DNA from 4 places in the Pseudoalteromonas sp. DL2-H2.2 genome. Region 3 is predicted to be linked to each of the others. Evidence: predicted binding sites of a transcription regulator. Region 3 holds the regulator's gene; each other region holds the start of a gene.
The links. Region 3 encodes sigma-54, which starts transcription at its own class of promoters, with help from an activator protein. Its sites were predicted from a motif close to GTTGGCACGNNNNTNGNNT; they were not measured.

Region 1: a site for sigma-54 is predicted at 1,172-1,190, ahead of L1285_RS19545 (PA2169 family four-helix-bundle protein). Genes of this name have one in related genera too.
Region 2: a site for sigma-54 is predicted at 1,444-1,462, ahead of L1285_RS09300 (BON domain-containing protein). Genes of this name have one in related genera too.
Region 4: a site for sigma-54 is predicted at 1,379-1,397, ahead of L1285_RS15310 (flagellar basal body rod protein FlgF). Genes of this name have one in related genera too.

What each region holds. Positions count from the first base shown of each region.
Region 1 is NZ_JAKGBD010000014.1:68,540-71,664, reverse strand. It holds gene L1285_RS19550 (mechanosensitive ion channel family protein) at 142-1,086, shown strand; gene L1285_RS19545 (PA2169 family four-helix-bundle protein) at 1,239-1,685, shown strand; gene L1285_RS19540 (DUF1328 family protein) at 1,756-1,926, shown strand; gene L1285_RS19535 (hypothetical protein) at 1,968-2,159, shown strand; gene L1285_RS19530 (S9 family peptidase) at 2,357-3,125, shown strand, end outside.
Region 2 is NZ_JAKGBD010000004.1:259,494-262,618, reverse strand. It holds gene L1285_RS09315 (dockerin type I domain-containing protein) at 1-260, shown strand, start outside; gene L1285_RS09310 (cohesin domain-containing protein) at 322-963, shown strand; gene L1285_RS09305 (TIGR03643 family protein) at 978-1,229, opposite strand; gene L1285_RS09300 (BON domain-containing protein) at 1,499-2,062, shown strand; gene L1285_RS09295 (outer membrane beta-barrel protein) at 2,128-2,703, shown strand; gene L1285_RS09290 (alanine/glycine:cation symporter family protein) at 3,072-3,125, opposite strand, start outside.
Region 3 is NZ_JAKGBD010000002.1:635,625-638,749, reverse strand. It holds gene rapZ (RNase adapter RapZ) at 1-80, opposite strand, end outside; gene L1285_RS05540 (PTS sugar transporter subunit IIA) at 93-548, opposite strand; gene hpf (ribosome hibernation promoting factor) at 551-838, opposite strand; gene L1285_RS05530 (RNA polymerase factor sigma-54) at 864-2,372, opposite strand; gene lptB (LPS export ABC transporter ATP-binding protein) at 2,417-3,125, opposite strand, start outside.
Region 4 is NZ_JAKGBD010000009.1:1,710-4,834, reverse strand. It holds gene flgG (flagellar basal-body rod protein FlgG) at 1-559, opposite strand, end outside; gene L1285_RS15310 (flagellar basal body rod protein FlgF) at 578-1,342, opposite strand; gene flgE (flagellar hook protein FlgE) at 1,458-2,804, opposite strand; gene L1285_RS15300 (flagellar hook assembly protein FlgD) at 2,842-3,125, opposite strand, start outside.

The sequences.
Region 1 (3,125 bases), on a different contig from region 3:
ATCTTTTACATACCAGCGTGGAACTATTTACTGGCAATTTCTACACAGATCAGCGCGATTTTTACTAACCTATTGAAATTAAATACATCGCTCAATGGCACGCTCCCTGCTGCTATCACCAGATACAAATAAGGAGGCGTTATGTCATTTACATTTACCCCACAAGACTTCTGGTCGCTGATCAACGAAAAGCTCGTCCACTGGGCCGAACTGACGATTAAGAATTTGCCCAACCTGGTCATTGCAACACTCATTTTTATTGTGTTTGTGATTCTGTCTAAATTCCTTGCGCGCTGGCTGCTGACCTTGCTCAAACGCTTGTTTGAGTCAAACCAGATAGCCGGACTGATTGCGGGGATCTGTCGTGTGATCCTGGTTGCGATCGGGTTTTTCTTTGCCCTGGATATTATGGGGCTGTCAAAAGCGGTGGCGTCACTACTTGCCGGTGCCGGCATCATAGGCCTGGCAGTCGGTTTTGCCTTTCAGGATATGACCGAAAACATGATAGCCGGAGTTGTAATGGGTATTCGAAAACCATTTCGGGTTGGCGATGTGGTGGAAGCCGGCGACACCTTCGGCACCGTCCGCCGAATTAACCTGCGCAATACTTTAATTGAGAACTTTTATGGTCAGCTGGCCATAGTGCCCAACAAGATCCTGTTTAAAAATGAATTGATCAACTACTCCCGCCTGGCCACCCGACGAATAGAAATAGAAGTAGGGATCTCTTATGCCGATGATATCGAGCAGGCCGAATCTGTGATAGTGGAGGCCATAAACGAGCTGGATGGCGTCATAAAACAACACGAAACCGATGTGTATGCCTGCGGGTTTGGTGACAGCTCTGTCAATCTGCTGGTGTGGTTCTGGATTGACTATCCCGGTGAGATTGGCTTTATGCAGATGCGCCACAAAGCCATTATTGCAATTCACAGAACCCTGGAAGAAAACGACATTCTTATTCCCTTTCCTATTCGTACGCTGGATTTTAATGCCAAAGGCGGTGCTAACCTGGAGGACATGCAAATCAATATGCGCCAGCGTACACACAAACCGCAAGGTGAGAAAGAAGTACAGAGTCGTTAAGCGTAAAAGTTACAGACTCAAGGTAAAGCTTGCATCGTCCGTTTAATCAAAGAAGCATAAATATATGATATTAAACGAATTTAAAGCTGGCACGGGCAATGCATTAGTCTAAGCAACAAACAAACTTAAGCAATCAAGTAAGGAGTTAAACGATGACACATTCGAACTACGATATGGAACCGTTGAAGGAATTAGTCAAGGTGCTCAATGGTGGCATGGAGTTTTACAAAGACGCCAAAGACAAAGTAGACGATGAGCGCATCAGTGCCATTTTCAACACCATGATCACTGAAAAGGTTCAGGCTATCTCGAAGTTGCAAACCTACGCGCTGATTGATGAAGGCGAGCACGAGACTGACTCTGACATGCTGGTTACGTTGCGTGAGCATTACACTAAGGTGCTGGGTGTATTGAGTACTGACAAAACACACACCTACATATCTCAGCTGGAAGAAGTAGAGGACAAGGTGCTAGATAAAGTGGCCGATGCGCTGGAGCAACAATTACCACCTCAGTGTGTTCAGGACTTAAGACAAGTTCAGGTCCGCATGCAGGCTTGCCATGACGAAATGAAAGCACTTCAGGAATTGACCGCCTAGTTGTACAGGTCACATCACTGACTTAGCAGGGCTGTTGCCCTGCTTAACAAAACACCGACAGGAGGTTCACATGTTACGTTGGTCACTTGGATTTTTAGTACTTGCACTGATCAGTGCCATCTTAGGCTTTGGGGGCATCGCCGGTGCCGCAGCAGGCATAGCACAAATACTGTTCTTTGTGTTTATTGCGCTGGTTTTGCTGTCGTTTGTGCTGCCTGTGATTAAAAAGCCAAACGCTTAGCAGCCGCAAGTAACCTCATTGAATTGATTAAGGAGCACATTATGAACCACATTATTACTGCACTACAAGCCACTTTATTTATCACCATTTTAGGTCTGGCTGGTTGTTCTGACGGCCCGGCAGAAAATGCAGGCGAGCGCGTAGACGAGGCCATCACTGATGTACAGAACAAGGCTGAAGACCTGTGCGAAGAAGCCAAAGAAAACCTTAATGCAGAAAACGAAAACTGCTAACAGAGGGCATGCCAGCTCAACACTGAGCTGGCCCTTTCGTTTACCTTTATTTACTCGCTAACCCCCGCTTGTCTCAGCCTTTTTGTACTTTTGTTTCGAATGTGATTACAATCCCACAACAATTAAGTTAAACACATTTTGGGCCTAGCTCGCTTCACTAATAAACGGGTCACACCCGAATGTCACAAAGGACAGACATGAGAACAATAAAACTAAGCGCTCTTGCCGGAGCTGTTTTACTGGCCAGCGCATGCAGCCAGACGACACCTACACAAAACACAGACACTCAGGCTAGCCAACAACAGGTTCAGCCACCCGTTGCAAAAAAAATACCTCATGTAACCGAGATCCACGGTTACAAACTGGTCGACAATTATCACTGGCTGCGGGATGACACGCGCAGTTCAACTGAGGTGCTGTCTCACCTGGAGCAGGAAAACCGTTACGCCGATGCAAAGCTGGCGCCGATTGATACGCTGCGCACAACGCTGTTTGAAGAAATAAAAAATAAAATCGCCAAAGACGATCGCAGCGTACCGTTAAAACGCGGTGATTATTATTACTTCAGTGAAGTGAAGGGCAGCCAGGAATACCGTGCTTACTATCGCAGCCAACACGCCGATGGCAGTGATGCCACAGAGATTTTTAACGCCAATGAGCGCGCCGAAGGTCAGTCATATTATGGCCTGGGCGCACTGAGTGTGAGTCCGGATGGTAAACTCATGGCGTTTGCGGAAGATACCCTCAGCCGCCGTATCTACACAATCAGCGTGAAAAACCTGGAAACCGGTGAAATCTACACAGACAAGCTCGAAGGCGCAGCACAAAGCATTGAATGGGGCAATGACAATCGCAGCATTTACTATATCAAAAAAGACCCGGTCACTTTGCTCGGTTTTCAGGTCTTTCGCCATGTATTAGGTGAGGACCAGTCAAAAGATGAACTGGTTTACGAAGAAAAAGATA
Region 2 (3,125 bases), on a different contig from region 3:
CCGAAAAGCAGGTCAACCTGGCAGCGGGTCAGGCCGATATTGACTTTGGTCAGATAAACCTGGTGGGTGGTGACAGCAATGGCGACAACCAAATCGACATTGCCGACCTGACGCTATTGCTGGGAGCTTATCGCTCAGTTGAAGGCGAACAAAATGGCTATGTGATGGCCGCCGACTTTAACCGCGACGGCGCAATCAACCTGCAGGATCTCACTTTACTGGGTGCCAACTTTGGTAAGCAAGGACCACAAAGCTGGTAACTAATACATGGGGTTAGGGTTTAACGCTAACCCCTTTACAATAATTTTAAGGAACAACAAGATGAACTATATGGTGTGTATTGCGGCGTTGCTGGTGAGCTTGAGCGCTTTTGCAAAGCAAGGGCGTATTTACCTTGAAACGTCTAACCCGCAAATCAAAACCGGCAGCGAATTTTATGTAGATGTGATGGTGGAAAACCTGCCTAAGGTCTACGGCGTACAGCTGACCCTAAGCTACGACGCCAAATCTGTCACCCTTATTGATCAGGATGCTAAAGCCAAGGGCACGCAGCTGGAACAGGGTGACTTTCTCAATAAGAAACACCTTTACACCCTGCGTAACCAAGCGGACCTGCAATCAGGACAGATCCAGTATATTGCAAGCCAGGTCGCACCGGCACAAAGTGCTGCCGGTAGCGGTCGCCTTGCCCGGCTGTACTTCAATGCTCCAGCCAATACCAGTGAAACCGAGGTGTCTATTCAGGTTGCAGAATTTGGCACCCGAAACGGCGAAAAATACACTTACGCAGCCCAGGCGCCTTTAAGCCTGAGCTTTAATGCCAGTTATCAGGTGCAAAGCGCACCGCGCTCAAGCATCCCATTGTGGGCGTTCGGCTTAGCAATAGTGTTGCTACTGAGCATTCTGAGTGCCTTTTTTATCCGCAGACGCCCAGCTACCACGCCTGATAGCCAGCCTGCTTAAATTATGCGCTCTGCTTAGCGATGCTTATACTGTGTCGGGCAATAACCTCTGGACACCTCAGCCGGTCGTATCTTACCGTGCTTGGTTGCCCGACCACTCACCCGCTTGCGCCACAGTCGAAAGCTGGCAGGCTTAAGGTGAGTGCGCATTAGTCGGATCAATGCTGATTCGTTTAATCCGAATTGCTGCTCAATGGCCTCAAACGGCGTTCTGTCTTCCCAGGCCATCTCAATGACCCTCGACTGCTCATCACTCGTTAACTGCATTATGTGCTCTTATCTTGCGTTTCTACCCGGTAACAGTACGAGACAAAAAGCCGCGCGGTTTAGTGGGTTGATTCGTATTTAGTGATGAACCTGAGAGTTTTAAACTTTTTCTATAGAAGAGAGTAAAAATTACAAAGTCATTGATATTTTACATAAAAATTTTTCACTCTTTTATAGCCTAAAAAATATAACCAATAAAAATCAACACCTTAAAATTGGCAAATATATTGCTCTATCTATATCGAATCTAATTTTTAAGGAGTCGAAATATGAAAAAGACACTGTTTATCTCTTTGCTAACTACCTCTTTAATGGCCAGTTCTGCCTTTGCCGCTGACAATAACTGGGAAAAAGAAGCCAGTGATGCCTGGATTGACGGCAAAGCAGAAGCCACCCTGTTATTTAATGGTGAATTGAACAACTTCGATATCAATACAGATGTAAAAAATGGCACGGTCATTTTGACCGGTGAAGTTGAACATGCCGTTGACAAAAAACTTGCTCAAGAGCTGGTGCTGGGCATTGACGGAGTTAAAAACATAGAGAATGAACTAACGGTTGTCGATATGTCTGATGACAAGACGTCGGGCCAACACCAGGCAGAAACCAGCACCTTTACCGATGCCAAAATTGCCACAGTGATCAAGTCACGATTTTTATTTGATTCTGACATCGATGGCACCGACATTGACGTCGATGTCGAGCGCGGTGTCGTGACCCTCTCAGGGGATGTAGATACCGACGCCGAGCGCCAGCTTGCAGTGCAAATTGCCAAAAATGCCGACGATGTAAAATCGGTCAAGTCTCGCCTGACTCTGGATAAAGACGCATAACAGTCTTTGCAGATAACCCCGTTTTAACGCTTTAAACAAACAGATTGAATAAAGAGGGATCAATTATGAAACGCTTTTCTATTGCAACGACGTTACTTGCACTGTGTGGTATGACAGCAACGATGGCACAAGCAGAGACCACATCCGATCCGGACAGCTACAAGATCTACACCGGCCTGGGTTATGGCCAATACTCTTTTCAGTGGGAAGACAGAGAAAATGACACCTCGTTTGATGAAGATGCTTCCATGCTCAAGGCCTATGTAGGTACGAAAATCAATCCATACTGGAGCTTTGAGCTGGCATACGAAAACTTTGATGAAGCCAGTGACATAGACAGCAGCGCGGAAATAGACGGCGTCTCTTTGTCTACCCTCTTGTCGGCTCCTATTAATGAATACTTTTCTTTGTACGCCAAAGGCGGCTGGCTGGAGTGGGACGCTGAGCTCTATACCGACATCCCGGCTATTGGCCGGATAACCTCTGAGCTCGAAGGGGGCGACTGGCTATATGGTGCGGGTGCAACGTTTCATGTCAGCGACAACGTCAATCTGCGTCTGGAATACGTACGCTATGAGCTGGAAAAAAACATTGAACCGGATATGGATGTGGCCTCGGTCTCGGTAGAGTATCAATTTTAAAATGACTGAGAAACGCACTGCACAGCAGTTCCAAAGCGTGGCAGTGGCCGCATGAGCTCGGCTACTGCAACCAAACGTCAGGCTAAACTGCTGTATAACGGAGATACCGGCCCAGAGCCGGTATCACTATTTCACCTTGCGTAAAGACCAAGCTAAAGCTTGACTTTACACCACAGTTCGCCAAAAAAGAGATAATTAATCTCTGGTACGAGTGGACAAACCTCCTTGCGGAGGGCTTTCGGCTCACCCGTCCATGTCTCGCGTTCGCCATAAAAGAGATACTTAATCTCTGGTACGAGTGGGCACACATCCTTGTGGGGGGCTTCCGGCTCGACGTCCATGTCTCGCGTTCGCCAAAAAAGAGATAATTAATCTCTTTTTTGGCTCACCCAAACATCTTTGTGTAAGTAGCCTTGATAGTT
Region 3 (3,125 bases):
TAATAGCCCAGGTCTTCCAGTACGCGAAGGGCGACTGATTTACCCGAGCCGGAACGACCACTGACAATAATTAGCTGCACTGAAACTCTCCGTTAGTTGTCAAACTCTTCAATTATCGCAAATAACTCCTGATCATTGTGAGCTTGTCTGATTCGTTTACAAAACACCTTGTTTTTAAGTTTATCAGCGATTGTTGCCAAGGTCTGCAAATGTTGTTGATTTTCTCCCTCGGGTACGATGAGTGCCACAAAAATGTCGACGGGTTGATTGTCGATGGCGTCAAAGGCAATGCCTTGTTGGTTAACCAGCAGCATGGCGACCACTTTATCTATGCCAGGCAGGCGGCCATGTGGCAGCGCGATCCCTTTACCTATGCCGGTACTACCGAGTTTTTCACGGCTCAGTAAAGCGTCCAGGATATCATGGGCATTACTGTCAGGAAGCTGGCTGTGAGCCAGTTCACTGATGTACTCTAGAATGCGTTTTTTGCTATTAAAAAGGACCGCAGCTTTGCTGCAGTCCTGTGAAATCAATGAGCTTAGTTTCATGATTAGTGTCGAGTTAGCTTCTCTTTATGCTTGATCACCTGGCGATCAAGCTTGTCGATAAGTCCGTCTATTGCGGCATACATATCCCGGTGTTCGGTTGAGGCAAAGATTTCTCCCCCGTTCACATGTAGTGTGGCTTCTGCTTTTTGGATCAGCTTTTCGACATCTAGGATAACATGCACATTATTGATGTGATCAAAGTGCCTTTCTAGCTTCGCAAACTTGTTTGTTACATAGTCTCTTAACGAATCGGTGATTTCTACATGTCGACCAGTTAAATTTAGTTGCATAAGCATTTTCCTTCTGTAGTTACGTCTAAATCAGGCTTTTACGCTGATTCGACGGTGGGATAGCCAAAGACTCTCGGTATTTGGCAATTGTACGTCTAGCCACTTTGATCCCTTGATCTGCCAATACATCCGCTATTTTGCTGTCACTTAATGGCTTAGCTGTGTTTTCAGCGGCAATTAGCTTTTTGATCAATGCTCTGATTGCAGTCGAAGAGCATTCTCCTCCGTTTTCAGTGCTGACATGGCTTGAGAAGAAATACTTCAACTCATAGATACCGCGTGGCGTGTGCATATACTTTTGCGTAGTGACACGTGAAATCGTGGACTCATGCATGTCGACCATTTCGGCCACATCATTGAGTACCATCGGCTTCATTGCCTCGGGGCCATGTTCAAAGAATGCCTGTTGTTGCTGCACAATGCAATTAGTAACTTTTAATAAAGTTTCGTTACGACTTTCCAGGCTCTTGATGAACCATTTTGCCTCTTGCAGGTGCGAGCGAATAAACTGGCTATCGGTGCTCGACTTGACGGAGCGAGACATAGCGGCGTAGTGATCGTTCACTCTGATTTTTGGCATTGAGTCCGGGTTGAGCTCAACAACCCAGCGTCCTTTCACCTTTTTCACCGACACATCCGGGATCACATAGTCCGCTTCTTCTTGCACTATGCTGGCAGCAGGTTTCGGATTCAGGCTGTGGATCAGGGTCATTACTTCTTTCAGATCCGCTTCTTTGAGCTTGGTCTTTTTCATCAAAGTGCGATAATCGCGGCTAGCCAGCAAATCAATGTGTTCAGTCAGGATTTCTTTGGTTTGAGTGAGCCAGGGGGTGTTGCGATCAAACTGGTTGAGCTGGATACACAAGCATTCCTGCAAGCTGCGCGCAGCAATACCAACGGGATCGAATAATTGCACCCGTTTCAGTACGGCTTCAACTTCGTCCAGTTCTATGTGTTCGTCGTCATTGTCTTGATTCATGCTCTCGACAATGTCTTCACAGCTGATTGTCAGCAGGCCAGCATCATCAACGGCTTCCACTATCGCCAAAGCGATGGCTCTGTCAGTTGGGCTGAAAGGCGTGAGCTCTAGTTGCCACATCATATATTCTTGCAGCGTCTCAGTGGTTTTGCCCTGATAGATGGTTTCATCTTCTGGCATCGGGCCAGAGCTGCTTGCCGGGGCGGCACTGATGTACTCGTCCCAGGTGACGTCCATTGCCAGATCGTCACTGACTGTGTCTTTGTTTAATGCAGCATCGCTGTCTTGTTCGTAGTCACTGACAGCCGAGTCCTCAAAGCTGTCATTATCATTGGTTGTGTGTTGTTCTAACTCAGTATCCGATTTGGACTGAGTTTCATTGTCATGTGATTCAGACTCACCTTCTTCCACTTCCAACAAAGGGTTGCTATCAAGCGCTTCTTGGATTTCTTGTTGGAGATCTAGCGTACTCAACTGTAACAGGCGAATGGCCTGTTGCAGCTGTGGTGTCATTGTCAGTTGCTGCCCCATGCGCAGCTGTAGCGATTGCCTCATGTATCTCTAACAATCCTTTTTGTTATTTACTTCTAATCTTATAACTATAGCCTGAATTGCTCACCTAGGTAGACATCCCGCACGGTTTGATCGGCAAGAACATGCTCCGGGGTGCCTGCTGCTATGAGTTCACCATGTGACACTATATAAGCTTTCTCACAGACGTCCAGCGTTTCACGTACATTGTGGTCGGTGATCAGCACGCCTATGCCGCGGTTTTTTAAGTGTTCGATAATTTTCTTTATATCTAACACCGAAATGGGATCAACGCCAGCGAAAGGCTCATCCAATAAGATAAATTTTGGATCTGCCGCAAGGGCGCGTGCAATTTCTACCCGGCGACGTTCACCACCCGACAAAGCCATACCCTGGCTATCCCGAATATGTTGGATATTAAATTCATCTAACAACTCGTTGAGGATGACTTCTCGCTGCTCTTTATTGAGCTCCTTACGGGTTTCCAAGATGGCCATCAGGTTCTGATAGACGGTCAGTTTACGAAAAATAGAGGATTCTTGAGGCAGGTAACCAATGCCTAACCTTGCCCGACTGTGCATAGGCAGCAAGGTAATGTCTTGATCATCAATGTGAATGCTACCCTTATCACTGGGCACCAAGCCGACAATCATGTAAAAGGTGGTGGTTTTACCCGCGCCATTAGGGCCGAGCAGACCAACAATACTGCCTGCCTCAACGCTCAATTCAACGTTCTTAACGACTTGCCTGCCCTTGTAGCTTTTGGCCAGTGCCGTG
Region 4 (3,125 bases), on a different contig from region 3:
GTTCCAGACCCGACGGGTTAATAAAATCGCTGATAACCAGCTGACCTATGACCGTATTAGCGGCTTCGCCCTGGATACTGACTGACACCTCACCATCCTGAGAAATAGTAATGGAGTTGGCATTGTCCGGAACGTTCATCTCAGGCTGCACCGGGAAGCCCGCGCCAGAGGTGACAATTCGGCCTTCTTCATCTGTGGTAAACTGGCCGTTGCGTGTGTAGGCGATGGTGCCATCGGGCATCTGAATTTCAAAAAAACCAGGCCCCTGAACCATCCAGTCCAGTGAGTTTTCTGTGCTCAGCATATTGCCTTGCGAGAAGTTTTTCTGGTTTGCGACCACTTTGGCACCCGCACCTAACATCAAGCCTGATGGTAGCTCTGTATCCTGAGAGGAGCGGCCACCTGGCTGATTAATATTCTGATAGAGTAAGTCTTCAAATATCGCGCGGCTTTTCTTATAGCCGACGGTGCTGGCATTCGCCAGGTTATTCGAAATCACCGAAATATCAGTTTGCTGGGCATCTAGGCCGGTTTTACTGATCCATAATGCTGGGTTCATAATCTATACCTCACTCTCTTAAACGATACGCAGGAGCGAAGTGTGTCGCTCATCAATTTCTTCAGCGGTTTTCATCAGTTTAATCTGCATTTCAAACTGACGCTGAAGGTTTACCATGTCTACCATTTCGTGAACCGGATTCACGTTGGACATTTCCAGATAGCCGCTCATTACTTTGGCAGTTGGAGAAATTTCACAAAACCCACACACGCCATCTTCAAGCAGCTCTTCCTTTGGTCTGAACAAACCATCATTGCCTTTCTCAAGTTTGCTATTATCTGCGTTAATAATCTTTAATCGGTCTACCACTTCCAAAAAGTTGGCTGGCGCACCCTGCGGGCGAACCTGAATAGAGCCATCGTCACTGAAGACTACCTTTTCTACCGGCAGCGGCAGTATAATGGGCCCACCTTCGCCAATTAATTGACGACCATGGCTAGTGACCAGCGCCCCATCTGAGGTGATATTGAGGGTACCAACCTTGGTATAGGCCTCTTCGCCTGCGGCATCTACAACGCTTATCCAGGATTTTTCATCCACCGCAATATCCAGCTCCCGACCCGTTTCAGTAATGGCGCCACTCGTCATCATGGTTCCCGGGCGCTCCTGCATCGCAAATACGCGGGTGGGCAGCCCTTCACCAAATGCCTGCATTGAGCGGGCCTGTGCAAAGTCGGCTTTAAAACCAGTAGTATTGGCGTTGGCCAGGTTATTTGCCTTCAGCCCGACACCAACCAGGTTTTGCTTGGCGCCTGACATGGCGACATACAGCATTTTATCCATGGGAACGACCTAAAATTGTTCAATCTATACTGTATAAAGCAATATAGATGCCAAGATGATCGTCAAGAAAATGAAAAGGCCGCTTTGGAGCGGCCTTGTGAGATAATAAAGGTGATTATCGGATCTGCAGAATGTTCTGTTGAAGTGTTGAGTTGACTTCCAGTGCCCGTGAGTTTGCCTGGAAGTTTCGCTGTGCGCTGATCAGATCAACCAGCTCGTTCGTCAAGTTTACGTTCGACTGCTCCAGAGCAGAGGAGTTGATGGTGCCCAATGTACCCGAACCTGGTTCACCCGCGATCGGCTCACCCGATGTTAAACTCTTTTTCCATCCCGTGTTACCAGCTTCTGTCAAACCTTGTGAGTTTGAAAACCGCACCATGGCAACTTGCCCCAGGAAGGTCGAATCCCCGTTACTGTATGAGGCAACAATTTTGCCATCTGACCCAATATCGATACCCGCTAGCCTGCCTGTTGTTGCACCGTCCTGTTCAAGCGCTTTGACCTCAAAACGGCTGGCAAACTGTGTTGGTAATTTATTAGATGTATTCGCTTCATCACGCCAATTTAATTGAATATCAGACGGAAACGTCGCGCCGTTAGTTAACAACCCAGATATATTACCTGCGGTTAAATTGAGTGGATTAAAAGTTGTGCCTGCATTCGGAGCTCCTCCTGTAGTATCGGGGAAACCTTGCGCATTAAACTCAAATTCTGTGATTGGCGTTATTGCTGCAGGTGGAATAATTTCATTACCACCGGAGTCAAATGATTTTCCCCCAAGTGTCGCATAAACTTGCCACTCATTTGGGTTAGTTGTTGGGTCTTCTTTACGGAAGAAGAGCTGTAAAGTGTGTGGCTCTCCTAATGAGTCATACACTGTCGTTGACGTCGAGCTATTATAAGATGCCGTTGTATCTGGAGCGAATGGAACGGTTGGTGCCGTCGCTGTTGAGTCTAAGTTAAATGATGAATAAACATTTGTCGTTGCACGCGGAGAGCCTGACGCGTCAGGTATCTGCAATGGTGACGATGTGCTTAAGCTCACTGATGTTGTATCACCCGTACTTGGGTCAACTGGGAAACCCTGAAGAAAATTACCATTTGCATCAACAATAAAATTATCCTTGTTCAGCTTAAATGCACCTGCACGGGTGAATGTATAATCCTGGCTACCCAAATCTTCACTCATCGCAAAGTAGCCTTCACCAGTTATCGCAAGGTCCAGCGAGTTTTGAGTAAAGTTCAAAGACCCCTGGTGAAATTGCTGCGCAACCATAGTGGTTTGTACACCGTCACCATTTTTTGTCTTACCGGCGCTAAATACGGAAGATGCATACACAGATGCAAATTCAGCACGCGATTCTTTAAAGCCTGTCGTATTCACGTTGGCAATGTTGTTAGCTGTGGTATCCAGGTCTTTCTGAGCCGCAGCTAAACCAGTTAATGCAATATTGAAACTCATACTCTCACCTCTTGCTATTAAGGTTAAATCTTTTTAATTAGGCTAATTCCGCGACGTCAGTAAGCCGCACGGCACCCGCTTTAGTGTTAATAACGATGCCGCTTGCACCATTGACGTTGACGCTTTCAATGTTTCTGAAAGTCGCTGTAGGCAAGGCTGTAAACTTGCCGTTTACAGAGCCCTCAGCCTTTATTGTATAATCTCCAGGCGGTAACATTTCACCATCGGTGCTTTTACCATCCCAGTCAAAGCGAACTGCGCCGGGATTTTGATCTTTAAGGTCAATTGTTCTTACCAGCTCGTTTTTATCATTGAGGATAC